3 regions of the Mycobacterium basiliense genome follow, and region 3 is predicted to be linked to each of the others. Evidence: predicted binding sites of a transcription regulator. Region 3 holds the regulator's gene; each other region holds the start of a gene.
What was found. Region 3 encodes LexA, which represses DNA repair genes until DNA is damaged. Its sites were predicted from a motif close to CGAACANNTGTTCG; they were not measured.

Region 1: a site for LexA is predicted at 7,701-7,714, ahead of ruvC (crossover junction endodeoxyribonuclease RuvC). Genes of this name have one in related genera too.
Region 2: a site for LexA is predicted at 1,781-1,794, ahead of MB901379_RS04970 (error-prone DNA polymerase). Genes of this name have one in related genera too.

Annotation. Positions count from the first base shown of each region.
Region 1 covers NZ_LR130759.1:2,161,836-2,171,570, forward strand. The annotation lists gene MB901379_RS09325 (DUF350 domain-containing protein) at 1-398, opposite strand, end outside; gene MB901379_RS09330 (DUF4247 domain-containing protein) at 432-863, opposite strand; gene MB901379_RS09335 (DUF2617 family protein) at 860-1,372, opposite strand; gene MB901379_RS09340 (DUF4178 domain-containing protein) at 1,392-2,000, opposite strand; gene MB901379_RS09345 (phospholipase C) at 2,220-3,770, opposite strand; gene MB901379_RS09350 (PE family protein) at 4,232-7,564, shown strand; gene ruvC (crossover junction endodeoxyribonuclease RuvC) at 7,746-8,300, shown strand; gene ruvA (Holliday junction branch migration protein RuvA) at 8,297-8,896, shown strand; gene ruvB (Holliday junction branch migration DNA helicase RuvB) at 8,901-9,735, shown strand, end outside.
Region 2 covers NZ_LR130759.1:1,109,354-1,119,088, reverse strand. The annotation lists gene MB901379_RS04970 (error-prone DNA polymerase) at 1-1,767, opposite strand, end outside; gene MB901379_RS04965 (wax ester/triacylglycerol synthase family O-acyltransferase) at 1,999-3,375, shown strand; gene otsB (trehalose-phosphatase) at 3,418-4,587, shown strand; gene MB901379_RS04955 (APC family permease) at 4,885-6,351, shown strand; gene MB901379_RS04950 (MaoC family dehydratase) at 6,356-7,228, opposite strand; gene MB901379_RS04945 (histidine phosphatase family protein) at 7,324-8,046, shown strand; gene MB901379_RS04940 (SDR family oxidoreductase) at 8,087-9,735, shown strand, end outside.
Region 3 covers NZ_LR130759.1:2,046,717-2,056,451, forward strand. The annotation lists gene MB901379_RS08720 (LGFP repeat-containing protein) at 79-2,415, shown strand; gene lexA (transcriptional repressor LexA) at 2,450-3,163, opposite strand; gene MB901379_RS08730 (hypothetical protein) at 3,470-3,967, shown strand; gene nrdR (transcriptional regulator NrdR) at 4,131-4,595, shown strand; gene MB901379_RS08740 (peroxynitrite isomerase) at 4,604-5,089, shown strand; gene MB901379_RS08745 (PhzF family phenazine biosynthesis protein) at 5,101-5,787, opposite strand; gene MB901379_RS08750 (alpha/beta fold hydrolase) at 5,833-6,858, opposite strand; gene MB901379_RS08755 (proteasome assembly chaperone family protein) at 6,902-7,879, opposite strand; gene MB901379_RS24510 (trypsin-like serine peptidase) at 8,273-8,686, shown strand; gene sthA (Si-specific NAD(P)(+) transhydrogenase) at 8,698-9,735, opposite strand, start outside.

The DNA.
Region 1 (9,735 bases), 120 kb from region 3:
AGCTGCGTGGCCTCGATGTGATCACGAAAGCGACCCGGCACCGCAATTTCCAGAATCACCAGCGCCACCCCTTGCAGGGCAACGCCGACGAGCCCGTACAACGCCACCCCGAGCAGTCCCTCACCCAACTGGCTGGAGCTGGTGAAGATGGCGCTGATGATGACGAGGGCGAGCGCGGCGTACATGGAGCAGGCCAGGACGACAGCGTTGGGGCGACGCTCCACGAACACCAGTTGCCGCAGGTTTCCCGGGGTCAGCAGGTTGACCATCACGAAGCCGGCGAGCAGGACGACGAACGCGACGAGGAAGTACAGGATGCTGGCGACCACACCCCGTAGGAGCGGATCGACGCTCAACGTGCCGAAACTGACTCCGGCTAGGTTCAGGGCCTGGTGCATGAGGGTCTCCTTTGCGTGTGCGTCAAGTGCGTCTTACTTGCTGCCGCCCGGGCCGCCGGGACTGCCACCCGAACCGCCCGACGGAGATCCGGGATAAAACCCGGGGCCGAGAAAAATGTAGGACCCGTGGTTGTATCCGGCACTGAGGTTTTCGACTCGGATGACGCACGGAAAGGTGCCATCAGGACCGACGCTGACGATGTTGCGTCGGTAGCGCATGTATTCGGTGTCCCCGTAGGACGCACGCGCCGCGGGCGACTTGTACTTGGCCAGGGTGTTGGCCACGTCCTTGGCCGATCCCGTGCAGAGGTAACGCGTTCCGTTTACGTCACGCGATTCTTCGCGATAGTGGGACGCAATATACGAACTGATGTCGCGGTTCAACAGCGTTATTCCGAAAACCAAGGACACGGTGGCCGCGACCGCAAGTGCGCCGGCAATCACAAACAAACGGTTGCGGCTCATGGACACCACCGGCTGCTGGTGTGTACCACCGTTCCTCCGGACCCGGAAGGGTTCAGCGGGTACAGATGCCAGGTCCGCCAGTACCAGCCGCTGCCTTCGGGCCGGGCCGTCAGCACGGTCAACGCGGCGTCATCGCCGGGAAACGCCCCGCCCAGCCATCCGTCGTTGTGGGTACATCGCCGGCGAAGGTCGTGTGCGAGGCGGCGAAAGGCCGGTTCGTCGTGCGTGTCGGTGCCGGTCTGCAAGCGATACCCCGGTGCCTCGGACTGCGCGGGCAGACTGCCGCCGTGAGTGCGTGCGGTACAGGACACTTCCTCGGAGAAGCGTTCGCTGCCGCGGTGCACGGTGATGAGGTGCGATGCGCCCAGCACGCCGAGCAGCAAGGTGCCACCGTCGGGGTGATGCAAGCGGTAGCTGGCCAGCGGCTGGGGGGCGGGCACGTTGAGCGCGAGCCCAAGCCGGGCTCCGGATACGTCAGCCGGAGCCACGGCGAGCTGATGAAACGGCACCTACCGGTCCTCTGATGTTCTAGGTAGCCGCCGGCGGCGCGGGGTAAACGGTAAGTTCGCCGGTCAACACCGACTTACCGGTCGATATCTCCCAGGGCATCTCCGGCGCCCATCGCTCGAACGACAGCAGCGCGGACTTGTCGGCCGCCGTGTAGTCGACGTAGTCCATGTCCCCGCCGGCCGGCAGACCCGTCGTTCCTTCGGTGGTGTAGCCGGCGCTGCCGCGCTCCGCTTCCTGGAACGTCACCCCGTCGACCACGTGTACGCCGCTGGGCTGCAATGCGAGGTCCGTGCGCTTCACCCACATCGCCAGCTCGAGTCGCCCGTCGTCTTCTTCGACGCTGAACCACAGCGGCTGGTCGCCCCCCTCGAGCAGGTGCTCCCACCACACGAAAGGGCCTTCTCGGAAGGTAACCGACCCGCGGACCACGTAGTCGATGCCGCCGTAGCTGACGATTGCTCCAGGACCGAGTTGGCGCGGGCCAAACTGAGGCATTGCGTTGAACGACAGCGGGTCTTGCCGCCCGCCCGGCTGCGCTGTCGTCTTCGGCCGCTTCATCGCCGTGACGAGAACGATGATCGAAGCGATGAACAGTGCCACCGCGAGCACGACCAGCAGTGATCCCACGCGAACCCTTCCGTACCGCTAGCGAACGTGCGCCTTAACGTAACAGCTTTGTCCCTCGCACCTGGCGGCGACGCGGTGACCGATGCCGCGCATACCGGCGCAACCCACCGCAACACATAAGGCGACACATAAATGGTGCACCCGACACGCCGAAGATCGTCGCCAAGGATTATGACTCGCGCAGCGTGCGGCGGGGGCGACCCGGCTTGGCCTGGCCGGTCAGCAGATGCCGCTGGGAATCCCGCGGGTGGGCGTGGTTTCTTGGGTGGGCATTGTTTGCGGATAGGGCACCCGATAGGGACGCGCGTAGCCCTCGTACCCCGGCACCAGGCTGCCGACACATTGCGGCAGCTTCGGGACGGTGGTCAGTCTGGGGTGGCTCAGTTTTGGTCGCGACGGGTTCGGCGGGACGGCGAAGTTGAACGTCGACGTCATATCGCCGGTCACGCTGCGGCGCCAGGCGGTCAGATTGGGGACCGGCACGCCGAACCGGGTTTCCAGTAATCGCAGCTGTGAGGTGTGGTCGAAGGTGTCGTGCACCATCAGCGGTCCGCGGCTGTAGGGAGAAATGACCAGACAGGGGACGCGGAACCCCAGGCCGATCGGACCCCTGATGCCGCCGGAACCGGCGACCGCGTTGATATCGGGCACCGTCACATATTCGCCGGGCGTCCCAGGGGGCGCCGTCGGCGGCACGACGTGGTCAAAGAAACCGCCATTTTCGTCATAGCTGACGATCAGCGCGGTTTTTTCCCACACCGCGGGATTGGCCAGCAGAATCCGCAGTGCGTCCACGATCGCGATGGCGCCGGCCGCCGCCGGGAACGCGGGGTGTTCGGAGTAGAAGAAGTTCGGTACCAGCCAGGAGACCTGAGGAAGTCTGTTGGCCATGACGTCGGTGATGAAATCCGTGGGGTAAAACGGCGCGATCCCATAGCGAGCCAAATCCGACCTCGGGTTTTGCGACTGCTTGAAGTTCGCCATGATGGCTCCGTAGCCAGCGAGCGAATCGATAACCCTCCCCAGGGTTTTTGATTCGTATACCTTCCAGCTGATCCCGCCCGCGCTGAGGTTCTCGGCCATGGTTGTCCAGCTGAACCGGCCGATCCGGGGAATGTCCGGATTAACCAGTTGGGGCCCACCCTGGGCGCCAGCGGGGTCAACGGACGCACTCACCCAATACAGCCGGTTGGGCAAGGTCCCACCGATGAGCGAGCAGTGGTAGTTGTCGCAGACCGTGAACGTGTCGGCAAGCAGGTAGTGAATGGGCAGATCGTCGCGTTGGTAATAGCCCATCACCACACCGATGTTGGCCTGCGGAGCGGTTCCGGCGCGCGCCGGCAGCCAGTTGTCGTTGGCGCCGTTGTTCCATGACAGGTGTTGCGCGATCCACTGATGGTCGGGGTCGTTGACGCATTCGCCGTTGAGCAGGGGGCCTCGGGTGGTGTCGAAGCGGTACGGGATGGTGATCCCGGCAGGGTCAAGCGCCTGTGTCTGCGGATTCCAGCCCCTTTGCTGAAATAGCGGCGAGGCGGTGTCGAACCCGTCGATCCCGGACAGCGTGCCGAAATAATGGTCGAATGAGCGATTCTCCTGCATGATCAGCACGACGTGCTCGATGTCGGTCAGGTGCCCGGAGCACGGGCCGGCAGCGTAGGCTTTCTCAATCACCGGGCCCGCCCAATTCAATTGACAGGCAGCGGCACTCAGCGCGGTCGCCTTGGCCAGAAATTCGCGGCGCGAAAGCCCGTCGACTGAGTTCGATCCCAACGCTATTCCTTAGCGCGGCAATTCGATCGTTGCCGACCGCCCGGGATAACCGGCACTAGAGATGGCGGCTGCGGCACTGGGGAGCGCGTGACATTAGCGCAGACGGTTCCGCCCAGAAATATACGACGCAATATTTCTCGTCCGAGCCGCTGCATATCGTCACTCTTTCGCGTTTGCTCGGCGCTCAGGGTATAGGAGCGTGACCACCGATCCTGGGACGTACCAGCGGCGAGTCGGACAAGGGCCGCGATCAAGGGCAGAGGCCCAAGGTCCCAGGCCGGCAGGACTTCGGTGCTTCAGCGCCACCAGGGCGAGTGTGCAATTTGCCTCATCGACCCGGCCGCGTTCTGGGGATTGTGCCCTTGACCAGGGGTTATCCGGGCACGCAGATAGATACCTGTCGGATTGAACCCTGTGAGCCCGAGGACGCGGCGCGGTCTCGGATCGATCGGAGGTACGGGATGTCGTTTCTCGCGGTGCCGGACTTTATGGTGGCTTCGGCAGCGGACTTGGCGGGTATTGGGTCGCTTGTGAGTGCGGCCAATGCCGCCGCGGCATTTCCAACCACCGAGATCTTGGTTGCCGCCGAAGACGAGGTGTCCAAGGCGATTGCGGCATTGTTTGGCGCGCACGCCCGGGAATATCAGGAATTGAGTGCACAGGCGTCGGCATTTCACAGCCGGTTCGTGCAGACCTTGACCGGAGGCGCCGGCGCATATATGGCCGCGGAGGCGGCAAATGTCTCCCCCCTGGCGACGTTTGAGCAGGATCTGCTGGGTCTGATCAACGCGCCCACGCAGGCGCTCTTCGGTCGTCCGCTGATCGGCAACGGCGCTGATGGGGCCGCGGGCACCGGGCAAGCCGGTGGGGCCGGTGGGATCTTGATCGGTAACGGCGGTAATGGCGGCTCCGGCGTAGACAATCTGTCGGGTACCACCGGTGGGGCCGGCGGGGCCGGCGGAGCCGCGGGGCTGTTCGGCAGTGGTGGGGCCGGCGGGACCGGCGGGTCGGGGTTTGTCAGTGCGGGCGCCGGTGGGGCCGGCGGGGCTGGCGGGTTGCTGTTCGGCAACGGTGGGGTTGGTGGTGCCGGCGGATCGGGCGGCTTCGGTGGTGGTTCCGGAGGCGTCGGCGGCCAGGGCGGGCTGTTCGGCAGCGGCGGGGCTGGCGGGGTCGGCGGATCGGGCGATGACGGCGGGTCCGGCGGTGTCGGCGGTAACGCGGGATGGTTCGGCAATGCCGGCCACGGTGGCGCGGGCGCGGCGGGCGCCCTGAACGGCGGGTCCGGTGGGTCGGGCGGGGCGGGCGGGCTGCTCGGTGCCGGCGGAGACGGCGGGGCCGGCGGGTCTGGCGAATTCGGTGGGGGTGCCGGCGGGGCCGCCGGAAACGGTGGATTCCTGTATGGCGCCGGCGGGGCCGGCGGGCACGGGGGTGTCGGCGGGTCGTTTGGTTCCGGCGGGTCCGGCGGTGATGGCGGCGGTAGCGGGCTGATCGGCGGCGGTGGTGTCGGCGGGGGCGGTGGCAACGGCGCCGTGTCCGGCGGTGCCGGCGGTGCTGGCGGCAATGCTTGGGTGCTCGGTGCGGGCGGGGTCGGCGGTGTCGGCGGGGACGGTGGCATCAGCGCGATCGGGGTCGGTGGCGATGGTGGTGCCGGCGGAAATGGTGGCATCGGCGGCCTGTTGGCCGGCAACGCCGGCAACGGGGGCGCTGGTGGCGCCGGCGGTAACGGTCTCACCGGTCCTGACGTCGCCGCCGGGATGCGCGGCGGTGACGGTGGCAACGGTGGAACCGGTGGTGCGGGTGGGCGCGCCACTGGCCTGTTCGCTGCGGGTGGCAATGGTGGCGCGGGCGGGACGCCCGGCAATGGCGGTGGTGGTGGCGGCGGCGACCTCAGCGTCAACGGTGGCGCCGGCGGCAACGGCGGCAACGGTGGCGACCCCGGTGCCGGAGGGGCTGGCGGGTCCGCGCTCCTGGGTTCGCACGGTGCCAACGGCGCCACCGTCACTAGCGGAGGTCATGGTGGCGACGGCGGTGCCGGCGCGGCCGCCACGGCGCCGGGTGGCGAGGGTGCGCGGGGTGGCAACGGCGGCGACGGAGGGCTGGTGGGCAACGGCGGCAATGGTGGCCGCGGCGGCAGCGGCGCGGACGGCGCCAACGGTTCCGCGGGCGCTGGCGTGGGTGCCGGCGGACAGGATGGCTTCGGTGGCGGCAACGGTGGCGCGGGCGGAATCGGTGGCAAGGGCGGAGCGCTGGCCGGCAATGGCGGCGGCGGTGGCGCGGGCGGTGACGGCGGTACCGGCGGCGAGGGCGGTAAGGGTGGCAACGGGCAAGCGGGCAGCGACGGCGGGATGGGCGGTACCGGTGGTGGGGGCGGTCAAGGCGGCAACGGCGGCGCAGGCGGGGCCGCGTTGGCCGCGTCGGGCACCCAGGGCGCTGGTGGCGACGGCGGCCAGGGTGGCGACAGCGGCAAGGGCGGGAGCGGCGGCAGGGGCGGCGCCGGTAACCCCGCGGTCAACGATGGGATCGGTGGCAACGGTGGCAACGGTGGCAACCCCGGCCAGGCCGGAGGAGGTGGGCAGGGCGGCAGCGGCTCCACTGCCGGCCTGACCGGTGCGCAGGGTGCCATGGCGATGGACGGCGGCGACGGGGGCGCCGGCGGCAAGGGCGCCGACGGCGTGTTCACCAGCGACGGCAACGGCAGGGACGGCGGCAACGGCGGCGACGGTGGGCTGGTCGGCAACGGCGGCCAAGGCGGCAACGGCGGGACGGGAGCGGTCGGCGGCGTCGGCGCCAATGGGGAGTTCGGTTCACCCGACGGCGCTATGGGACACAACGGCGGTGACGGCGGCAACGGTGGCCGCGGCGGCAGGGCCGGCGCGTTGCATGGTGACGGTGGCCAGGGCGGGGCCGGTGGTGGCGGCGGCGACGGCGGCAAGGGCGGTGACGGCCTTCAAGGCACCGACGGAATCCAAACGCCACTCCTTGCCAACGGCAAGGCCGGCGGCCAAGGCGGCGCCGGCGGCCAAGGCGGGCACGGCGGTAACGGAGGGTCAGGAGGCGCCGCGTTGGCGGGCCAGGACGGTGCGGGCGGCGCCGGCGGCGACGGCGGCAACAGCGGCGCTGGCGGCAACGGCGGCGGCGGCGGCAAGGGCGCCGACGGCGATCAGACTTTCGGTTCCACCCCCGTCGGTAACGGCGGGAATGGCGGCAACGGTGGCGCCGCCGGTGCGGCCGGGGTGCACGGCGACGGCGGTACCGGTTCCAGCACGGGCACCGACGGCGCGGACGGCATCCGAGGTGACGGGGGCGCCGGTGGGGCCGGCGGAAATGGCGGCACCGGCGGAGCCGGCAGCACGGTGGAGTCACGGATCGGTGGCGACGGCGGAGCCGGCGGGAACGGCGGGGAGGGGGTTAACGGCGGGAACGGCGGTGGCGGTGGCAAGGGCGGCAACGGTCACACCGTGCTCCCGGGAAGCTTCAGCCAAGGCGGTTTCGGCGGCACCGGCGGCAACGGCGGCAACGGTGGTGCCGGCGTTGGTGACAGCGCAGGCAACGGGGCGGGCGGCACCGGCGGTAAGGCCGGTAGCGGTGGCAACGGTGGCGGCGGCAACGTTGGGGGCAACGGTGGCGACAGCGGCACGGGCGGGGCCGGCGGCGGCGGCGTTTCTAACCACGTTGCCGGGGGCGGCGGCACTGGCAGCGGGATCCGATTCGGCGACGTCAGCTCGGGTCAGCTCGGCGGGACCGGCGGCATCGGCGGTGACGGTGGCACCGGCGGGGGGACACGTCATACCTGATGGTTCGGGTATGAGACCGCCTTTGAGGAGTCGCGCTTAGGGAGTCGCCGAGGGCTACCCGTTGGCGATGTGCCAGCGGCGTTGCGCTGCGCCCGCGTGTCCTGCCCGCGAATGTCGGGCCCAGCCGCTAGGCTATCGAACAGCTGTTCGGGCCCCGATGTTGATGGACTGGGAGCATGTGGTGCGGGTGATGGGTGTCGACCCCGGGTTGACGCGGTGCGGGCTGTCGTTGGTCGAAAATGGGCGTGGTCGCCAACTGACCGCGCTGGACGTCGACGTGGTGCGCACGCCCTCGGGTCACGCCGTGTCGGAGCGATTGCTGGCCATCAGCGATGCCGTCGAGCACTGGCTGGACACGCATCACCCGGATGTGCTGGCCATCGAGCGGGTGTTCTCCCAGGTGAATGTGACCACGGTGATGGGTACTGCGCAGGCCGGCGGCGTGATTGCGCTGGCCGCGGCCAAACGCGGTATCGACGTGCACTTCCATACCCCCACCGAGGTCAAAGCGGCGGTCACCGGCAATGGTGCCGCCGACAAGGCGCAAGTCACCGCGATGGTTACCAGAATCCTTGCGCTGCAAAGCAAACCGACACCCGCCGACGCTGCCGACGCGCTGGCCCTGGCGATCTGCCACTGTTGGCGGGCGCCGATGATCGCCCGGATGGCCAAGGCTGAGGCCTTGGCCGAGCGGCAGCGGCGCAACTACGCGGCGAAGTTGAAGGCCGCACGATGATCGCCTCGGTAAGCGGTGAGGTGCTCGCGGTCGCGCTTGATCACGTGGTGATCGAGGCCGCCGGCGTCGGCTACCGGGTGAACGCGACCCCGGCGACGCTGGCGACGTTGCGGCAGGGCACCCAGGCCCGGCTGGTGACCGCGATGATCGTGCGTGAGGATTCGATGACGCTGTACGGGTTTCATGATGGCGAAACCCGCGACCTATTTTCGACGTTGTTGTCGGTGTCGGGCGTCGGTCCCCGGCTGGCGATGGCAACGCTGGCCGTACACGACGCGCCGGCACTGCGGCAGGCGCTGGCCGACGGCGACGTCGCCGCGCTGACTCGGGTGCCCGGCATCGGCAAGCGCAGCGCCGAGCGGATGGTGCTGGAACTGCGCGACAAGGTGGGGCCGGCCGGCGAGTCCGCGACGGCGGGGGCCCCTGCCGTCAACGGCCGTGCGGTGCGCAGCCCCGTGGTCGAGGCGCTCGTCGGCCTCGGTTTTGCCGCGAAGCAGGCGGAGGAGGCAACCGACAAGGTATTGGCCGCAGACCAGGACGCGACTACGTCCAGCGCGCTGCGGGCCGCGCTATCGCTGCTGGGAAAGGCCCGCTGAACCGATGGATTCGGACGATCCTGCGGACCGTGACGTCTCGCCGGCGCTGACCGTCGGCGAGGGTGACATCGACGTCAGCCTGCGGCCCCGCTCGTTGCGCGAGTTCATCGGCCAGCCCCGGGTACGCGAACAGCTGCAGCTGGTCATCGAGGGAGCCAAAAATCGCGGCGGCACGCCGGATCACATTCTGCTGTCCGGCCCGCCCGGCCTCGGTAAGACGTCGCTGGCCATGATCATCGCCGCCGAACTGGGGTCGTCGCTGCGGGTGACGTCGGGTCCGGCCCTGGAACGCGCGGGTGATCTGGCCGCCATGCTGTCGAACCTGGTTGAGCATGACGTGCTGTTCATCGACGAGATCCATCGCATCGCCCGGCCCGCCGAGGAAATGCTTTATCTGGCGATGGAGGATTTCCGCGTCGACGTGGTCGTCGGCAAGGGCCCGGGGGCCACCTCGATCCCGCTGGAAGTGGCGCCCTTCACCCTGGTCGGCGCGACCACTCGATCCGGTGCGCTGACCGGCCCGCTGCGTGACCGGTTCGGTTTCACCGCGCACATGGATTTCTACGAGCCCACCGAGCTAGAGCGGGTGTTGGCCCGCTCGGCCGGGATTTTGGGCATCGAGCTGGGCGCCGAGGCGGGCGCGGAGATCGCGCGCCGCTCGCGGGGGACACCGCGGATCGCCAACCGGTTGCTGCGCCGGGTCCGGGACTTTGCCGAAGTACGTGCCGACGGCGTTATCACGCGCGACGTCGCGAAATCCGCGCTAGAGGTCTATGACGTCGACGAGCTGGGCCTGGATCGGCTGGACCGCGCGGTGTTGTCGGCGCTGACCCGCAGCT
Region 2 (9,735 bases), 940 kb from region 3:
TTTGTCCCACTGCAAGACGCTGCGATTCTCCATGCGCGCCCATTCCACCGGACACACGTCGGCAATCGGACGGTCGCAGATCACCATGCCGCCGGAATGAATACCCATATGCCGTGGCAGGTTGCGGATCTGGTTCGCCAGGTCGATCACCTGCTCAGGGATGCCCTCAACATCGGCGGCCTGACCATTCCAGTGACTTATCTGCTTACCCCATGCGTCCTGCTGGCCCTGGGAGAAGCCCAGGGCGCGAGCCATGTCGCGCACCGCGCTGCGCCCGCGGTAAGTGATGACGTTGGCGACTTGAGCGGCATAGTCGCGGCCGTATTTGTCGTAGACATACTGGATGACCTTTTCGCGCTGATCCGACTCGATGTCGATGTCGATGTCGGGTGGCCCATCGCGGGCGGGCGACAAAAAGCGCTCGAACAGTAACTCGTTGGCTATCGGGTCAACGGCGGTGACACCGAGGGCATAACACACGGCGGAGTTGGCCGCCGATCCCCTACCCTGGCACAAGATGTCGTTGCGTCGGCAAAACTGGGTGATGTCGTGCACCACCAGGAAATATCCTGGAAATCTCAGTTGTGCAATAACTTTCAGCTCATGTTCGATCTGGAGATAGGCCCTCGGCGACCGTTCGGCAGGTCCGTAGCGGTCACGGGCGCCCGCCATCACCAACGAGCGCAGCCAGCTGTCCTCGCTATGCCCATCGGGTACATCGAACGGCGGCAACTGCGGCGCGATGAGCGCCAACCCGAATGCGCACTGTTCACCAAGCTCGGCAGCGGCGGTTACCACCTCGGGCCGCTGCGCGAACAGCCGGGCCATCTCCTCGCCGGATCGCAGATGGCAACCACCTAGCGGGGCCAGCCATCCGGCGGCCGAGTCCAGGGATTGCCGGGCCCGGATCGCCCCCATCGCCATGGCCAACCGACTGCGGGCGGGGTGGGCGAAATGGGCCCCGGTAGTGGCGACGACGCCGACACCAAAGCGCGGCGCCAGACCGGCTAGCACCGCGTTGTGTTCGTCGTCGACCGGGTGACCGTGATGGGTCACCTCGATGCTGACCCGGCCGGCGGTGAATCGGTCCACCAAGTCGGCCAGTGCACGCTGCGCCGCATCCGGTCCGCCTTGAGAAAGCGCTTGGCGCACATGCCCTTTCCGGCATCCCGTCAGTATGTGCCAGTGCCCGCCCGCCGCCTCGGTCAGCGCATCGAGGTTATAGCTCAGCTTGCCCTTCTCGCCTCCGGCCAGATGAGCGGCGGCCAGTTGCCGGGATAGCCGCCGGTACCCTTCCGGGCCACGGGCCAGCACCAACAGATGGGGGCCGGGTGGATCGGGTTGCTCGGTGCGGGCCGCAATTCCCAGGGACAGCTCGGCGCCGAATACGGTATCGACGCCGAGCTCGCGGGCCGCTTCGGCGAACCGTACCGCCCCATACAGGCCGTTATGGTCGGTTAGCGCCAGGGCACGCAAATCCAGCCGGGCGGCTTCCTCGACCAACTCCTCGGGCGTGCTGGCGCCATCGAGAAAGCTGTAGGCCGAATGCGCGTGCAGCTCGGCATATGCCACGGACGACGCAACCGATGAGGTGGCCCGGCTGTCACCCGGCTGGGGCGCATAGGTCCCACGCTTGCGTGACAACGGGCCATCCCACTCAGTTTCGACTGCCGAGCCGGCTCCATCCGGCGTACCGGCATGGCGCGGCTTGCCGTCTAGCACCCGCTCCATTTCCGCCCAGCTCGGCGGCCCGTTGCCCCAGCCCATATCGACAGGTTATCGAACTTGTGTTCGAATAGCGAGGGGTTTGGGAACCACTACGCAGACGGCGCGTGAACCCCCCGGAAAGAGTTTGCGAACAGCACAACCCGGTGGCGTATCGCTGCTGTTAAACACATCTTTAACAGGAAAACACATTCTTAACCTGGCAGCCCTATCGCGGCGAGGATTCCGGACGGACACTGGTACTAATTCACAAAAGATGGGCGGGGACTTGTGATGCCACAATTGATGACACTGGACACTGGCTTCCTCAAGGCTCCGGTTCCCGAATGGCACGCGGGCCTGGCGTTCGGCGCGGTTGCCGTCGTCAACGGCACCGCCCCGAATTCCGACCAGCTCAAAGCACTGCTGGCCGAACGGCTGCAATCAATACCCCGGCACGCCCAGGTGCTGCGGACGGATTGGAGAGATCATCCGGAGTTCGATCTCGCCCAGCACATACAGCGGGTGGCACTCCCCAGGCCCGGCGATGAGGCGGAACTGTTCCAGGCGATTGCCAACGCGCTCGAGCGCCCGCTCGACCTGGACCGCCCGCTGTGGGAGTGCTGGATCATCGAGGGCCTGAAGAGCAACCGGTGGGCGATCTTGCTGAAGCTTCATCACTGCATGGCGGACGGCATCTCGGCGGCTCACATTCTCACCCGGCTCTGCGACGACGCCGACCACACGTCGTTCGCGAATCACGTTGCGGTTAAGCAGGTCTCGGCGTCACAACCCGAGCGACCCAGTTGGACCGACGCCATGTGGCAGGCTCCCGCCGCCCTCGGCGCCGCGGCCGCTGTCACCACAAACGTCGTCAAGGCCGCCGCCCGCGCCGTTACCTGGCCCGCAGCGTGGCCGTCGTCGAGCGGCCCGCGGATCACCATGCGGCGTTACACCACGGTGCACGTTTCGATCGCCGACGTCGACCGCGCCTGCCGCAAGTTCGGCGTGTCGGCCAACGATGTTGCGCTGGCGGCCATCAGCGAAGGCTTTCGGACGGTTCTGCTGCAGCGCGGCGAACAACCCCGCGCGGACTCCTTGCCCACCCTGGAACCGGCCGACAGTCGACTCTCGGCCGCGCTGCCGTATCTGCCCGTCGAACACGACGACCCAATCGGGCGGCTGCGGACGGTGCACCGCCAATTGAACCCGGCCCCGCCCGGCCACCAGTCAAGATCCGCGGGCCTATCGGAATACCTGCCTTTTACGTTGTGCGCCAGGGCACTTCAAGCACTGGCGCGGCTGCCCCAGCGCGGCGTCGTGACGCTGGCCACCGATGCACCGGGTCCGCGCCACCGATTGCGACTCATGGGTCAACGGATGGACCAGGTGCTCCCCATCCCGCCGACCGCGCCACAGCTCAGCACCGGAGTCGCGGTGCTGAGCTACGGCGATGAGCTGGTCTTCGGCATCACCGGCGCCTACGACGCCGCACCCGAGATGGTGCAGCTGGCCGCCGGCATCGAACGCGGAATGGCGCGCCTGGTCGCGCTCAGCCAGGATTCGGTCCTGTTGTTCCGCCAGGATGCTCGCAAGCGTTCATCCCGTCCCGTTGCCGGCACCGGACACCGGCGCCGACCGTCCGCTTTCCCGGTACGAGCGCGACGCTGAACCCAACCTGGGCCGCATTGGCCACCATGAGAAGGTGGGACGATGTCGGTCACCGTCGACCCGCGCCACCACGATGCCGTCCTGCTGGACGCCGCGCTGCCATTCACTGACGCCCTGGTCCAGCGGCTACGGGAGGCACGCGTGTACGCCGGTGTCTATTCGCCCGGTGGCGGCGACCAGCAGGACGCACTGATCGGCGCGGCCGACCGGCTGGGGGTGCGACCGGGCAGGTGCGTCGTGATCGCCGCCGACGCGGCGGGCGTCGCAGGCGCGCGCGCCAGCGGATTCGCGCTCGTGATCGGTGTGGACCGGACCGGAGACGGCGACGCATTGCGTCGCCGCGGCGCGGACACCGTGGTCTCGGAATTGAGCCGGGTCCGGGTGCGCACCGGAGACCGGCGAATGTCCGAGCTTCCCGATGCGCTGGGGGCCCTCGCTCAGGGCGAGATCCTTGGCGCCGGCAGGCCCGCGGTGTTCTTCGACTTCGACGGCACCCTCTCGGAGATCGTCGATGACCCCGATTCGGCCAGACCCGTCGCCGGCGCGCTCGAGGCCTTGCGCGATTTGGCCACACGCTGCCCGGTCGCGGTGCTCAGCGGCCGCGACCTGGCCGATGTGACGAAGCGACTTGGCATGCCCGGGATCTGGTATGCCGGCAGCCATGGTTTCGAACTGACCGCACCCGATGGCACACATCATCAAAACGACACGGCCGCGGCGGCGATACCGGTGCTCGCGCAGGCGGCTGACCAGTTGCGCGCGCAGCTCGCAGCAATGCCCGGTGTTGTCGTGGAGCACAAACGGTTTGGAGTCGCAGTTCACTACCGCAATGCCGCCCGCGATTGGGTCGGCCAGGTTGCCGCAGCGGTGCGCACGGCGGGCCAGCGCGCTTCGCTCCGGGTGACCACCGGCCGCGAAGTGATCGAACTCCGCCCGGATCTCGACTGGGACAAAGGAAGGACGCTGCGCTGGGTGATCGATCACCTGCATGATGCGGACGCACGGCCGCTGGTGCCGTTCTACCTCGGCGACGACATCACCGACGAGGACGCGTTCGACGCCGTGCGATCCGACGGAATTCCCATTGTGGTGCGACACGACGATGACGGCGATCGTGCTACCGCCGCGCGGTACGCCTTGGACAGCCCCGCGCGCGTTGCCGAGTTCACCGAGCGGCTGGCCCGCCAACTCGGTAAGGACCGGGTCAACTAGCCCACCACGCTCCGGCGACTGCGCACGACAGCGTGCACAGTATGGCAACGCACCACCGGAATCGGGATAATGTCTGCCCGCGTATGAAACCGGCGGGCGAGAGACGGGCAATACTCGGCGCTGGTGGGACCAACAGGTTCCCACGGAAGCAACGGAGCATAGCGGCGCTAAGAGACGCACTCCACCGCCGCATCGTCGAGCACCAGCTCGGTGTCGGTACCCGCGCTCAGAGTGAGAAAGATCGCACCGGCAACCGACGTGGCGTACCATGTGTCACCTTTGACGCTTCGGTGTTACATCCTTGGTGAGGTCAGCAACCTACAGACAGGACGGTGCGCGATCAGCAAGCTCGGTTTCTGGAGCATTGTCATGCTCGGAATCAATTCCATAATCGGTGCCGGCATTTTCCTGACGCCCGGTGCGGTGATCAAGCTCGCCGGACCGCTTGCCCCAATCGCCTACGTTCTCGCCGGCCTTTTCGCCGGCCTCATGGCCATGGTGTTCGCCACGGCGGCCAGGTATGTCCGGACAAACGGCGCGTCCTATGCCTACACGACCGCCGCATTCGGTCAGCGCATCGGCATCTACGTCGGTGTCACCCACGCGATCACCGCCTCGATCGCCTGGGGTGTGCTGGCCTCCCTCTTTGTCGCGACGCTGCTGCGGGTCCTCTTTCCCGGCAAAAACTGGGCCGAAGACACCGAACTTTTCAGCGTCAAGACACTGACGTTTCTCATCTTTATCGCGGTACTGTTAGTAATAAACTTGTTCGGCAACCGGATAATTAAATGGGCCAACGGCACGTCGACATCGGGGAAGATATTTGCCCTGTCGATGTTCATCGCCGGCGGAATTTGGATTATCGTCACGCAGCATGTGAACAATTACGGCTCCTCGGCCTCACCAGGCGTGTACCAGCGCGCCACATTTTCACTTCTCGGGATTGTAGGGATGGGGCAGAGCACCGGCTCGAGTCTGATACTGGCCACCATTGTCGCGTTGTATGCATTCATGGGCTTCGAATCGATCGCTAACGCTGCCGAGGAAATGCACGAACCGGACCGCAACCTGCCCCGAGCCATACCGCTGGCAATCCTCGCAGTCGGGGCGGTCTACATCCTCGCCGTCGTGGTCGCAATGTTGCTGGGATCGGACAAGGTTGTCTCGTCCAGCGGCACGGTACGACTGGCGGCGGCCATCGGAAACGACGCTTTCCGGACGATCGTCATCGCGGGTGCCTTGGTCTCGATGTTCGGCATCAACGTGGCCGCATCGTTCGGCGCTCCGCGGCTGTGGACGGCGCTGGCAGATCAGGGAACATTGCCGATGCGTCTGTCGAGCAAGAACCGGTTCGGGGTACCGATGATCGCTTTCAGTGTGACCGCGTCATTGGCATTGGCGTTTCCACTGGCCCTCCACTTCGACAATGTGAACCTGACCGGACTTGCCGTGATCGCGCGATTTATTCAGTTCATCATCGTGCCGATTGCATTGATCGCATTGGCGGCCGACCGGACCGGGGAGCGCTCGGCGATCAAGCGCAATCCATTCACCGACAAGGTGTTACCGGTAGTCGCGGTCTCCATTTCGGTCATGCTGGTCGTGTCATTCGATTACCGCACCATATTTCTCACCCAGCAGGGCAGTCCGAATCATTTCTCGATCGCGTTGACCGCGCTCACATTCGTCGCGGTACCGGCAATTGCCTACCTCCACTACTACAGAACCTTGAGTAGCGAAGGAACCATCGGCATCGAGCGCTAGACGGCTAACTCGGTACGTATTCCACCGCGCCGTCGTCCAGCACCACCCGCGTTTCGCCGCCGTCGGATCCGGTGACCTCGGTGCGAAAAACCGCCTTGCCTGGCTCGGTGCGCCAGATCAACGTGCTCAACGTCTCCCCGGGAAACACCGGCTTGGTGAACCGCGCCGCAATCGAGGTGATGTTGGCGGCAACACCGCCGCCGAGCTCGGCCACCAGCGCCCGCCCGGAAACCCCGTAGGTGCACAGGCCGTGCAGGATCGGCCGGGGAAACCCGGCGAGCTGGGTGGCAAACCAGGGGTCGCTGTGCAGCGGGTTGCGGTCACCGGACAACCGGTAGATCAACGCCTGGTCCTCGCGGGTGGGCAGGTCGATCCGGGTATCGGGCTCGCGGTCCGGGAACTCCGGCGCCGCGGGCCGCTGACCGGGTTCTCCCCCGAAGCCGCCCTCGCCGCGGATGACCAGCGTGGTCAGCGTCTCGGCGATCAGCGTTCCGGTATCCGGGTCGGTGCCGCGGCCGCGCAGCATGAGGACCGCGTTTTTGCCCTCCCCCTTGTCCTGGATGTCGGTCACCTCGGAAACCACCGACAGCTTGCCGGCCGGCGGCAGAGGCGCGTGCAGGCGGATGGTCTGGGATCCGTGCAACAGCATGGCCCAGTTGAACTTTCCGACCTTGCCGGCCGCCCCGAACGCGGGGCAGCAGATCACCGCATAGGTCGGCAACACTTGCTGGGTGACGTCGTGGCTATTTTCGGTGGTGAACGACAAGTCCGCGGTCCCGGCGCCGACCCCCAGCGCGTAGAGCAACGTGTCCCGGTCGGTCCACTCGAACAACACCGGTTCGGTCATCGCTCCGATGGCACCCGGGTCGATCGCCATGCGAGTCTCCTCTCGATTGAAGAATTCAAGCCATTTCTGCACTCAACCATCGCAAACCCTTCCCACCGATACGGTCGGCAGGGCAGGCTATCGCCATGGCCAAGCACACGAAGATGCCGAAGATGCCGAAGACCTTCAAGGTCCTAGCTGTGTTCGCCGCGGCAACGATGCTCAGCGCCTGCGGCGGCGGTGGCCCGCAGGCTCGCACCATCACCTTGACCTTCGTTCGGAATGCACAATCCCAGGCCAACGCCGACGGTGTCATCGACACCGACATCCCCGGCACCGGACTGAGCGCCGAGGGCAAGGCGCAGGCCGAGCAGCTTGCCAACCGGGTCACCCATAGCGACTACGACAGCATCTACACATCGCCAATGGCGGCGGCCCAGCAGACCGCCGGGCCGCTAGCCAAAGAACTCAGCAAGCAGGCCGAGATCGTCGAGGAGCTGGAGTCCCTCAACGCCGGGTGGTACAACGGTAAACCCGACTCGATGTCCGATCGGACCTACATGGTGGCGCCCGCCGATTGGCTCAATGGCGACATGCACAGCGCCATCCCGGGCTCGGCTTCCGGCCGTGACTTCAACAGCCGATTCAGCGCCGCGGTATGGAAGATCTACAACAGCGGCCACAACAAACCGGTGGCGTTCTCCCAAGGGGTCGCAATCATGGTGTGGACGCTGATGAACGTCAAGAACCCGAAAACCAACCTGCTCAACAGTCATCCACTGCCCAACATCGGACGCGTGGTAATCACCGGAAACCCACTGACCGGCTGGCGGTTGGTGGATTGGGACGGCATCCGCAACTTCAGCTGATCGGTTGACGCGTGCGGCCACCAGCCGCCACGATGGCTGCATGCGGTATGTCGTTACCGGCGGTACCGGGTTTATCGGGCGGCGCGTCGTCACTCGCCTGCTGGCAGCCCGCCCCGAAGCGCGGGTCTGGGTTCTGGTCCGTCGCCAGTCGCTGAGCCACTTCGAGCGCCTAACCCTCGACTGGGGCGAACGGGTAAAACCCCTAGTCGGCGAATTGCCACAGCTCGCTGTGACCGAGCGGACGCTCGCCGAACTGGGACGCGTTGACCATCTGGTGCACTGCGCAGCGATCTATGACATCACCGCACCCGAGCCGCTGCAGTGGGCGGTCAACGTCGAGGGCACCCGCGCCGTCATCGAGTTGGCGCGACGGCTCGATGCCACGCTGCACCACGTGTCTTCGATTGCCGTGGCCGGCGACTTCGCTGGGGAATACACCGAAGCGGACTTCGACGTCGACCAGCAGCTACCCAGTCCGTATCACCGAACGAAGTTCGAGGCCGAAGCGCTGGTACGCAGCGCAGCCGGGCTGCGTTACCGGATCTACCGCCTGGCGGTGGTGGTGGGTGACTCGCGCACCGGAGAAACCGACAAGGTGGACGGGCCGTACTACTTCTTTGGTGTCCTGTCCAAACTGGCCGCTTTGCCGTCCCTGACGCCGATCCTGCTGCCCGACACTGGGCGCACCAACATTGTGCCGGTCGACTATGTGGTGGATGCGCTGGTCGCCCTGATGCACGCCGCGACCCCGCCATCCCGTGACGGGCAAACGTTCCACCTCACCGCGCCGAAATCCATTGGATTGCGCGGCATCTACCGTGGAATCGCCAAGTCGGCCGGGCTGCCCGCGGTGCGGGGATCACTACCGCGCTCGGTGGCCGCACCGGTGCTGCGGGCGCGGGGGCGCGCCCGGTTGCTGCGCAACATGGTGGCCACCCAGCTGGGAATTCCCGCCGAAGTCTTCGACGTCGTCGACCTCAAACCCACCTTCGTCAACGTCGAAACCCAGAAGGCGCTGCGCGGCACCGGTATTGAGGTTCCCGAGTTTTCTGCCTACGCGCCCAAACTGTGGCAGTACTGGGCCGAGCATCTCGATGCCGATCGTGCCCGACGCGACGATCCACGGGGACCGCTGGCGGGCCGGCACGTGATCATCACCGGCGCATCCAGCGGCATCGGTCGGGCCGCTGCCGTCGCCGTCGCCGAGCGGGGGGCGACGGTGTTCGCGTTGGCCCGTAACGGCGACGCCCTGGACCAACTGGTCGACGAAATCCGGGCCAACGGTGGCCAGGCATATGCGTTCAGCTGTGATGTCACCGACTCGACCTCGGTCGAGCACACCGTGAAGGACATCCTGGGACGCTTCGGTCATGTCGACTACCTGGTGAACAACGCGGGCCGGTCCATCCGCCGCTCGGTGGTCAACTCCACCGACCGCTTACACGACTACGAACGGGTGATGGCGGTCAACTACTTCGGCGCCGTCCGGATGGTGCTGACCCTGCTGCCGCACTGGCGCGAACGTCGGTTTGGCCACGTGGTCAACGTATCCAGCGCCGGTGTTCAGGCCCGCAATCCCAAGTACAGCTCGTATTTGCCCACCAAAGCGGCGCTGGACGCGTTTGCCGACGTGGTCGCCTCCGAGACCCTGTCCGACCACATCACCTTCACCAACATCCACATGCCCCT
Region 3 (9,735 bases):
CGGATCGAAGCTGGGGACGGCCCACAGTGGGAGATCCACCAGCTCGCGGGGCGGGCAGGGCATCGGCTGGGAGGCTTGGTGAACGGGCAGAGAGGTCAATTGAGCAGGCTGGTCGGGCGTGCGTTGCTCAGCTTGGCAGCTTCGGCGCTGGCAGTGGGACTGTTGGCGCCCACCGCGTCGGCGTCGCCGATAGGCGACGCCGAGGCGGCGATGATGGACGCGTGGGAGAAGGCCGGCGGGGACACGTCAACGCTGGGCGCCAGGAAGGGTGACGTCTACCCGGTCGGCGACGGGTTCGCGTTGGACTTCGATAGCGGCAAGATGTTTTTCACCCCGGAGACGGGGGCCAAGTTCATGTATGGCCCGATACTGGCCAAATATGAGGAACTGGGCGGCCCAGCGAGCAGCGATCTGGGTTTTCCGACGATCAACGAAGTTCCCGGCCTTGCCGGACCCGACAGTCGGGTGAGCACATTCTCCGCCAGCGACAACCCGGTGATTTTCTGGACGCCCGACCACGGGGCATTCGTCGTGCGCGGGGCGATCAACGCGGCGTGGGACAAGTTGGGTAGCTCGGGCGGTGTTCTGGGCGCCCCGGTAGGGGGCGAAACCTACGACGGCGAGGTCACGTCGCAAAAGTTCACCGGCGGTGAGGTGTCCTGGAACAGGCAGTCTAAGGAGTTCACCACCACCCCGGCGGTGTTGGCCGATCAGCTCAATGGGCTGCAGGTAGCGATCGACCCCGCCGCGGCCATCAACATGGCCTGGCGCGCCGCCGGTGGCGCCGCCGGCCCGCTGGGCGCGAAGAAGGGCGGCCAGTACCCGATTGGCGGCGACGGTATCGCCCAGGATTTCGAGGGTGGGAAGGTGTTCTTCAGCCCGGCCACCGGCGCCAACGCCGTCGAGGGCGAGATTCTGGCGAAATACGAGTCATTGGGTGGCCCGGTCGGCAGCGATCTGGGTTTCCCGATCGCCAACGAGTCCGACGGCGGCATCGAACCCGCGAGCCGGATCGCTACCTTCGCGGCGGCCGACAAGCCGGTGATCTTCTGGACTCCCGACCATGGTGCTTTCGTCGTGCGCGGTGCCATGAAGGCCGCGTGGGACAAGCTCAAGGGTGCGACCGGCAAGTTGGGAGCACCGGTCGCCGACCAGTCCGTTGACGGCGACGTGGTGTCGCAGAAGTTCACCGGCGGCACGATCTCGTGGAACCGCGCGAGCAACGCCTACAGCACCGATCCGGCCAACCTCGCTCCCTTGTTGTCCGGCCTACAGGTGTCCGGGCAGAACCAGCCCAGCACGTCGGCGGCGCCGCCACACGGTAAGAAGTTCACCTGGCATTGGTGGTGGCTGGTGGCCGTGATCCCGGTGCTGTTGTTGGTGGTGCTGCTCGTGGTGGTGGTGTTCGGCCTGCGGCGACGGCGCGGCGGTCAAGAGCCCGTCGCATACGACCATGGGGATCACGGGGACCACGAGGACCATGGGGACCACGAGGACCTCGGCTATGACACCGCTGATCGCCGCTGGCCGCACGACGAGATCGATTTCGGCACCGAACACTTCCCTCCCGACGACCGTCAGCAGCCGGAATATGCCGCGCCCGATGCGGGCCTGGCGTCGCGGGTCAGCTGGCCGCGCGGCGCGGGATTCACCGCCCCTGACGATGACTTCGGCCCGGACAGCGGGGCATACGCTGGCGATCTGCTGGCCGGCTCCGATGAGGACTTCGAACCGGAATTCGAACAATTTGAACGCGAGGACGAAGACCCCGATGCGGTAGACACCACGCCGACGCCCGTCGTGACGCCGGCCGATCTCCTGGAAGCCCCGCTTCCCGAGGCCGTTGCGCCTGAGGCCGCGGCCACGGAAGCATTCGATGTTCCAGAAACCTATCGTCCGGTTGTGCCCGAAACCGCGGTTCCCGAAATTGCGGTCGCGGAAAGCGAGGTTCGGGAGACTTCCGTTCCGGATCTCACGTTCCCCGATGTATACCCGGATGACTACCCGGCGAGCGTGGACCCCGCCGAGGAACTCCAGCCCGAGGCGGACGATCGATCGGAAGCGGATACGGCGACTCACCCGCCGCGAATTGGGCGCCATGCCGCCGCCGAGCCGGAAGACTATGAGTCCGACGAGGTGTCCGTGTCAGGGGCGGAAGGGGCCCCCAGGGTGACGGCGGAAGCGGCTTCCGCGCCGCCCGTTGCGGTGGGGCAAGAGCAGGCAGCACGGCCGACGATCCACATGCCGCTTGACCACGACCCGTACCAGGCGCCGGATGGATATCCGATCAAGGCCAGTGCCCGCTTTGGCCTGTACTACACGCCCAGCAGCGCGCTGTACTACGACACGCTCGCCGAAATTTGGTTCACCAGCGAAGAGGCCGCCCAGGCCAACGGTTTCATCAAGGCGGACTAGGCGGCATGCCGCCCACGGCGTGGGGTCATCGGCGCTATATCTTGCGGATCACCGTCACGACCTTGCCGAGCACCACTGCGTCATTGCCCGGGATCGGATCGAAGGCCGGGTTGTGCGGCATCAGCCATACCTGACCACCGGCGCGTTTGAAGGTCTTCACGGTGGCTTCTCCGTCGATCATTGCCGCCACGATGTCGCCATTGTCGGCGACATTCTGCTGGCGCACGACGACCCAGTCGCCGTCGCAGATCGCGGCCTCGACCATGGAATCGCCGACGACCTTGAGCAGAAACAGCGTGCCCTCGCCGACGAGCTCACGGGGTAGCGGGAACACGTCTTCGACGGCTTCCTCGGCGAGGATCGGGCCGCCGGCCGCGATACGTCCAAGCACCGGGACGAAGGTGGGCTCGGGCAGGGCGTCGGAGCCGGCGATTTCGGTGACCGGCGCGCCTGTCGCGGCGTCGTCGGCTCCCCGCACGTCGACAGCTCGCGGACGATTCGGATCGCGGCGCAAATAGCCCTTGCGTTCGAGCGTGCGCAATTGGTGAGCCACCGAGGACGTCGACGTCAAGCCGACGGCATCGCCGATCTCCCGGATGCTTGGCGGGTATCCACGGGTGGTGACCGAGGCGCGGATGACATTGAGGATGGTGCGCTGTCGCTCGGTAAGGGTCGGGTCCAGGGGATGCGATCGTTCGGCCGCGCCGGCGGCGCCGCCGCCGACCAGGGTGTCGTTGCTGTCGCTCATGGCACTGAATGTAGCGGCATGTCCCTTGAGAATCAAACATGTGTTCGACCAGTGTGTCGCGCAGCCGGCTCCGCCCGCCGGAAGCGTCTGAGCTCTCGAATTACAAAGGTGTAACTCTGTGGATGCTCGGGTATGCCGAGGCGTATGGCAGCGGGTTGCCGACCGCGGATCTTGTCGGTGGCTTGGTCTAGCGTTTTGCTCGCGCGACACGCTTCGATCAAATGTTCGGTAATCGAACAGATGGGCGAGTATGGTGTCGAACACACGAGCGACAAACCGCCAGCCGGAGGAGCGAAGATGACCGTCATGCAGGCACCGCTAGATTCGCCAGTTTCGCTAGTCTCGCCGCGCACCCGTTGCGCGCGGAGGCCGATCCGGGAGCCGCTTGCGGCCCGCAGCGGGCCGGCCTACCCGAGACGGCGGCCGGTGCCGGCCCGGCCGGTTGGCGCACCGCTGCACTACCGGGGCACCGGCGTGACGATGTCACTGGTTGGGCATCGCAAACGCCCGGTCAGCGCGGCGACGACGGTCGGCCTGGCCCTGGCGGCCTCGATGATTACCCTCTGGCTAGGTTTGATGGCGCAGTTCGGCGATATGTTCAACGGAGCAACCGGCGATTCGTCCGCAGATGTGCCCGACCGTCTTGCCGTCGTGCGGGTGGAGGCCGGGGAATCGTTGCAGGACGTGGCGGCTCGGGTGGCACCGGACGCTCCGGTTCGTCAGGTGGTCGAACGTATCCGCGAACTCAATGCCCTGGTTTCGACGCCGGCCGCCGGGCAGACGCTGATCGCCCCGATCGGCTGACAGGCTCATGGGTTACGGCGAAAATCGCTCCGCGGCAATGTTTTGCGGTTTCCGAGGTGTCGAGCGCGCGTGGATGGTGACGGCATTGGCAGTGCGAGGCGGCGCGCAGGTACTCTCGGAGAGGTCTGCGATATCCGGATATCAGGACGGCGAAGGAGCTTTTATGCACTGTCCGTTCTGTCGGCATCCCGATTCCCGGGTGATTGACTCGCGTGAAACCGATGAAGGCCAAGCCATTCGGCGGCGCCGGTCCTGCCCCGAGTGCGGGCGACGATTCACCACCGTGGAGACTGCGGTCTTGGCCGTGGTCAAGCGTAGCGGCGTCTCAGAGCCGTTCAGTCGGGAAAAGGTCATCAGCGGGGTGCGCCGGGCGTGTCAGGGGCGACAGGTCGACGACGATGCACTCAACGTGCTCGCTCAGCAGGTTGAGGACACCGTTCGCGCCGCGGGTTCGCCGGAGGTCCCGAGTCACGAGGTGGGTCTGGCAATACTGGGGCCGCTGCGTGAACTCGACGAGGTGGCCTACCTACGGTTCGCGTCGGTGTATCGGTCCTTTTCGTCGGCCGAGGACTTCGAGCGTGAGATCGAGACGCTGCGCGCGCACCGCCAGGTGCCGACCTCGAGCTGACCGGCTCCATGCCTTCCGACCTGCATCCTGATCTCACGGTGTTGGCGCCGCTGTTGGGTACCTGGGCGGGATCGGGCGTGGGGGAGTACCCGACGATTCAGCCGTTCGAGTACCTCGAAGAGGTCGTGTTTTCCCATGTCGGCAAGCCTTTTCTAGCATACGGGCAAAAAACCCGGTCGGTCGCCGATGGGAAGCCGTTGCACGCCGAGACCGGCTATCTTCGCGTGCCGCGTCCCGGTCGCGTCGAGTTGGTGCTTGCCCATCCGAGCGGCATCACCGAAATCGAGGTGGGCACCTATTCGGTGAGTCGGGGCGTCATCGAAATCGAGTTGGTCACAACGACGGTCGGCTTGACCCCCACCGCGAAAGAGGTAGCCGCGCTGAGTCGTTCCTTCCGCATCGCCGGCGACGAGCTCTCGTATTCGTTGCGAATGGGAGCTGTCGGACAACCCCTGCAGCACCACCTCTCCGCTGCCTTACGCCGAATGGCGTGACCATCCAGCAATCAGTTGTCTTGTGTCACACCGTCTTTGACCACCCGTCCAGTAACCGCGACCCAGCCTTCGGGGCTCCAGGTGGTTTGCAGCACAGATCCCTTGCCCTGGGTGATGGTGAGGTCGCGGCTGAGGTAGTCGGTAATTCGCATTGCGGCAGAACCGGTCGCCTCGTCTTCCGAGACTCCCAGATTTGCGACAAACACCCGGGCTCGAAGCGACCCGGCGGATTCGTCGATCCAGGTCCACAGGTAATACGCGGCGTCGTCGGAATAGTCCGAGGGGCTAGCGGCCGCCAGCGCATCGAGTGAGTCGAGCTCACAGATCGCGAATTCGGGCGCCCACTCCGCGCGGGCGCTGATCGTGGTGTGGTCGTCCGCATAGCTCACCTGTACCAGACCGGCCGGCACCTGCAGGGTGTTGATCGGCAGTCCCTGTTCGCGCAACCACCAGGACACGCCTACGGTCGGATGGCCGGCGAACGGGATGTCGGTGCGGGGTGTGTAGATGGTGGCGTGCGCGGTGTGTGCGCCGGCACTGGGGAGATCGACGAATATGGTTTCGCTATAGCCCAATTGGGTTGCCAGGTGCTGGCGATCTCGCGGCTCGACCTGGCTGGCATCAACCACGCCCAGTGGATTGCCGAAGTTTCCGTTTGAATCGGTGAAAACCCGCAACACCGTGACCTCGATGCCCATGGCCCGACTGTACGACGCCGGGCGAACTGGCCGCGGGCGGGCCCTCTAGGTGGCGCTGCGTTCGTCAGAACCCATGGCGCTGAGCACGGCGACACGTGTGTCGTGCGGGCCCGAGACGGTGCCTTCTCCACCGCCGTTGCGGAGCAACTCCCGCAGGGCGGACTGATCATATTCGGGGGGCTCGGTGGTGTCGATGAAGTGCTCGACAAGGTCGATGAAGCGGGCGGCGTCGTCGTGAAACGGGAAATGGCCGGAGCTCTCAAAGATTTCCAACTGGGAACCGGGCATTGCGGCGTGAGCCATTAAGGCGTGTCGGACGGGGACGACAACGTCCCGGCCGCCCCAGATGATCAGCACCGGGATGGCCTGGGTCAAATAACATCGGTCCAGCATGGTGACGATCTGCCCGCGCCAGTCCACTACCGCCCGCAGGGTGCGGGTGAACGCCGAGGAGGCCGTCGGCTCCGGCAAGTCGTCTAGGATCCGTAAGACATTGGGGATGTCTTGTCCGATTGCGGTTGAGCCCAGTGCCAGGCCCACCACGCGCCCAAGCAACTGCACCGTGGGCAGCACCATGGGTAACCGCAACAATGCCAGCGCTTCGGCGCCCATCGGCAATGAGGCCAACCGGAACACGACGTTGACGTCCTTGGTGACACCGCCGGCGCCGACCAAAACCAGCCGATCGACCAGGTGGGGGAATTGGTAGGCGAATTGCATCGCCACCCCACCACCCAACGAATGCCCGACGATGGTGACGCGTTCGATGTCGAGCACGCTCAACAGATCACGCATGCCGTTGGCATAAGCGGCGATCGAATAGTCCGCACGCGGTTTGTCGGACTTCCCATGGCCCAACAGGTCTGGGGCGATGACAGTGAACCGCTGCGCAAGTTTGGCGTGGATTCCCGTCCAGGTAGTGGAATTGTCCCCGATGCCGTGGATCAGCAGGATCGCCGGACCGGATCCGGCGATGCGAAACGCGCGCTTGTAACCGTGAACGGTGCGGAACTGTAGCGAAGGCGCAGTCACTTCTCGCACCGGACGAAGTTTCCGCTTACGCTCACTCATCTCGGCAACCTCATTGTCAGGCCGACTGGGGGCTCTTGGGGCGTTACGCCTGGTCGTCGTCGTCGAACTTCTTCTCTGCCTGCTGAGCCAGAAATCGCTCGAACTCAGCACCCAGCTCATCGCCGCTAGGCAGATCCTCGTCGCGCGTTAGCAACGATCTGTTTTCCTGAGCGTCGATGAAGGCATCGTACTGGCGCTCAAGGGCGGCCACCACTTGAGCGACTTCTGCGCTTGCCTGCACCTGTTCGTCGATCTTGTTGCGGATCTCCGCCGCAGCTTCGGTAAGTGCCGTCAGCGGCAGTTCCAACGATCCCGTCTTGGCTACCTGTTCCAGCAGCGCATGGGCGGCCGCTGGGTAGTCGGTTTGCGTCAGGTAGTGGGGGACGTGCACGGTGAACCCGACAACCTCGTGGCCATGCTTGGCCATTCGGTACTCCAACAGGTTCGACGCGCTGGCGGGTACCTGGATTTCGGAGATCCACGGCTGAAAGTCGGCGATCAGCTCCGGGTTGTTGGAGTGTGCGGTCAGGGTAATCGGTCGGGTGTGTGGCACCGCCATGGGAACGGTGCCCAAACCGATGGTCTGCCGTACCCCCAACCGTTCGGATAGGAGGCGCACCGCGGTGATGAAACGCTCCCATTTCAGGTCCGGCTCCATGCCGGCCAGCAGCAGGAACGGGGTGCCGGCCGTGTCACGCAGCGCGTACAGGCTGAGCTCTGGATCGTCATAGCTGGTGAAGTGGTCGGTCTTGAACGTCATCAGCGGTCGCCGCGAGCGGTAGTCCAACAGTTCGTCGATCGCAAAGGATGCGACCAGTTCGGTATCGAGGGCGGCCTTGAGGTGGGCTGCGGCCAGTCGAATCGCGTGACCAGCGTCGGAAAAGCCCTCCAACGCGTGCACCAATACCGGGCCACGGCCGTCGGACGTGGACAACTGGGGGGCCGGGAACTCCAGCTCGTACATGCCGGATTGGCCGGGTTGGTAATCCTGCGCCTCGTCTCGACCTGGATCGTGCGCCATGGGTGTTGCCTCCTTTCGGGGGTCTGACCAGGGTGCCCTGTCTAGTGTCCCTCATATCGACGGGCCCCATAATCGAACAGCGAACTCATTTGTGCGCATACGGGGGTAACGCGTATTCGTCGTGCGGTGTTCGCCCGAGCGTGGCACCGGGTGGTCAGGCATGATGGTCACCGATGCGCACCGTGGCGGTAGTGCTTAATCTGCCGGTCAGCGTGGCGATGCTACTCACATCATGCAACCGGCCAGCTAATGATGCCTTCATCCCCAGCGAGCCGGAAACGCGGGGCAGGGTGTCAGATGGGCAGTTCGGCCCGCTGGACGACCATCAGCGGGTAGCCAACCCGGTGGATCCGGATCCGCGCGTGGGCGCAATCCTTCCTCGACGATGGCCCGATCCACGTATGCACCGGTTCGGTGGTGCATTCTGCGGGCGGCGACCTGGTTGTGACCGCCGCACATTGCCTGCCGGGCGGCGATACGCAGGCGTTTTTCGTCCCTGGTCTGTCCGGGGACGACACGCCGTCTGGCAGGTGGCAGGTTGACCAGGTCTATTTCGATGCACGCTGGATCGCCAGCATGGATCCGTGGGCCGATTACGCGATCGCACGGGTGAGCGGCGACGGACCGGTGGCGGCACAGGTCGGCCCCGCGTGGTCGTTGGGCGTTGCGCCTGCCGCGGGCACCCGTGTGACCGTAGCCGGCTACCCGGCCGGCGTGGGCGGCCGGCCCATCGCCTGTGCGGGCCACACCGGTGTTGCCGCGGGCGGCTTTCCATCGTTGGCATGTGACGGACTGGTTGAGGGCTAGGACATCTGCGATCAGCGACGGAACTGGTTGAGTGCGCGCATCTTGTTCATCACGTCCAGCGCCGCGTTCTTGTATGCCTCCGAGAATGTGGGGTAGTTGAAGACGGCGTCTACCAAATATTCCACCGTGCCACCACACCCCATGACGGCCTGTCCGATGTGGACCATCTCGGTGGCGCTGGTGCCGAAGATGTGCACACCGAGCAGGGTGAGGTCCTCGGTTGACACCAGCAGTTTGAGCATGCCGTACGAGTCGCCGGCGATCTGGCCCCGGGCCAGCTCGCGGTACCGCGCCACGCCGACTTCGTACGGAATGGCGTTTTTGGTCAGTTCGACTTCGGTCGCGCCCACATAGGACACCTCGGGTATCGAGTAAATGCCGATCGGCTGCAATTCGGTGATGCCGTCGGTCGGTTCGCCGAATGCGTGGTAGGCGGCCAGTCGGCCCTGTTCCATGGATGTCGCCGCCAGGGCGGGGAAGCCAATAACATCGCCAACGGCGTAGATGTGCTCCACCTTGGTCTTGAACTTTTCGTCGACCCAGATCCGTCCCCGGCCCTCGACCTCCAGGCCGGCGTTGTGCAGGTCGAGGTGGTCGGTTTGGCCCTGGCGTCCCGCGGAGTACATCACCGTCTCGGCGGGGATCTGTTTGCCGCTGGCCAGCGTGGTCACCGTGCCCGCCGAGCCGACGTCGACCGCGGTGACTTCCTCGCTGAACCGGAACGTCACGGCCAGGTCGCGCAGATGGAACTTCAGCGCTTCGACGACTTCGGGGTCGCAGAAGTCCAGCATGTTGTCCCGCTTTTCCACCACGGTCACCTTGGTGCCCAACGCGGCGAACATCGAGGCGTACTCGATCCCGATCACCCCGGCACCGACCACCACCATCGAGGACGGTAGTGATTTGAGGTCCAGGATTCCATCGGAGTCGAGCACCCGATCTTCGTCGAACTCGACCCCGGACGGCCGTGCTGGCCTGGTACCGGTGGCGATGACGATGTAATCGCCTGTGACAGTGGTCTTTTCCCGATGCGACTGGTCCTCGACCAT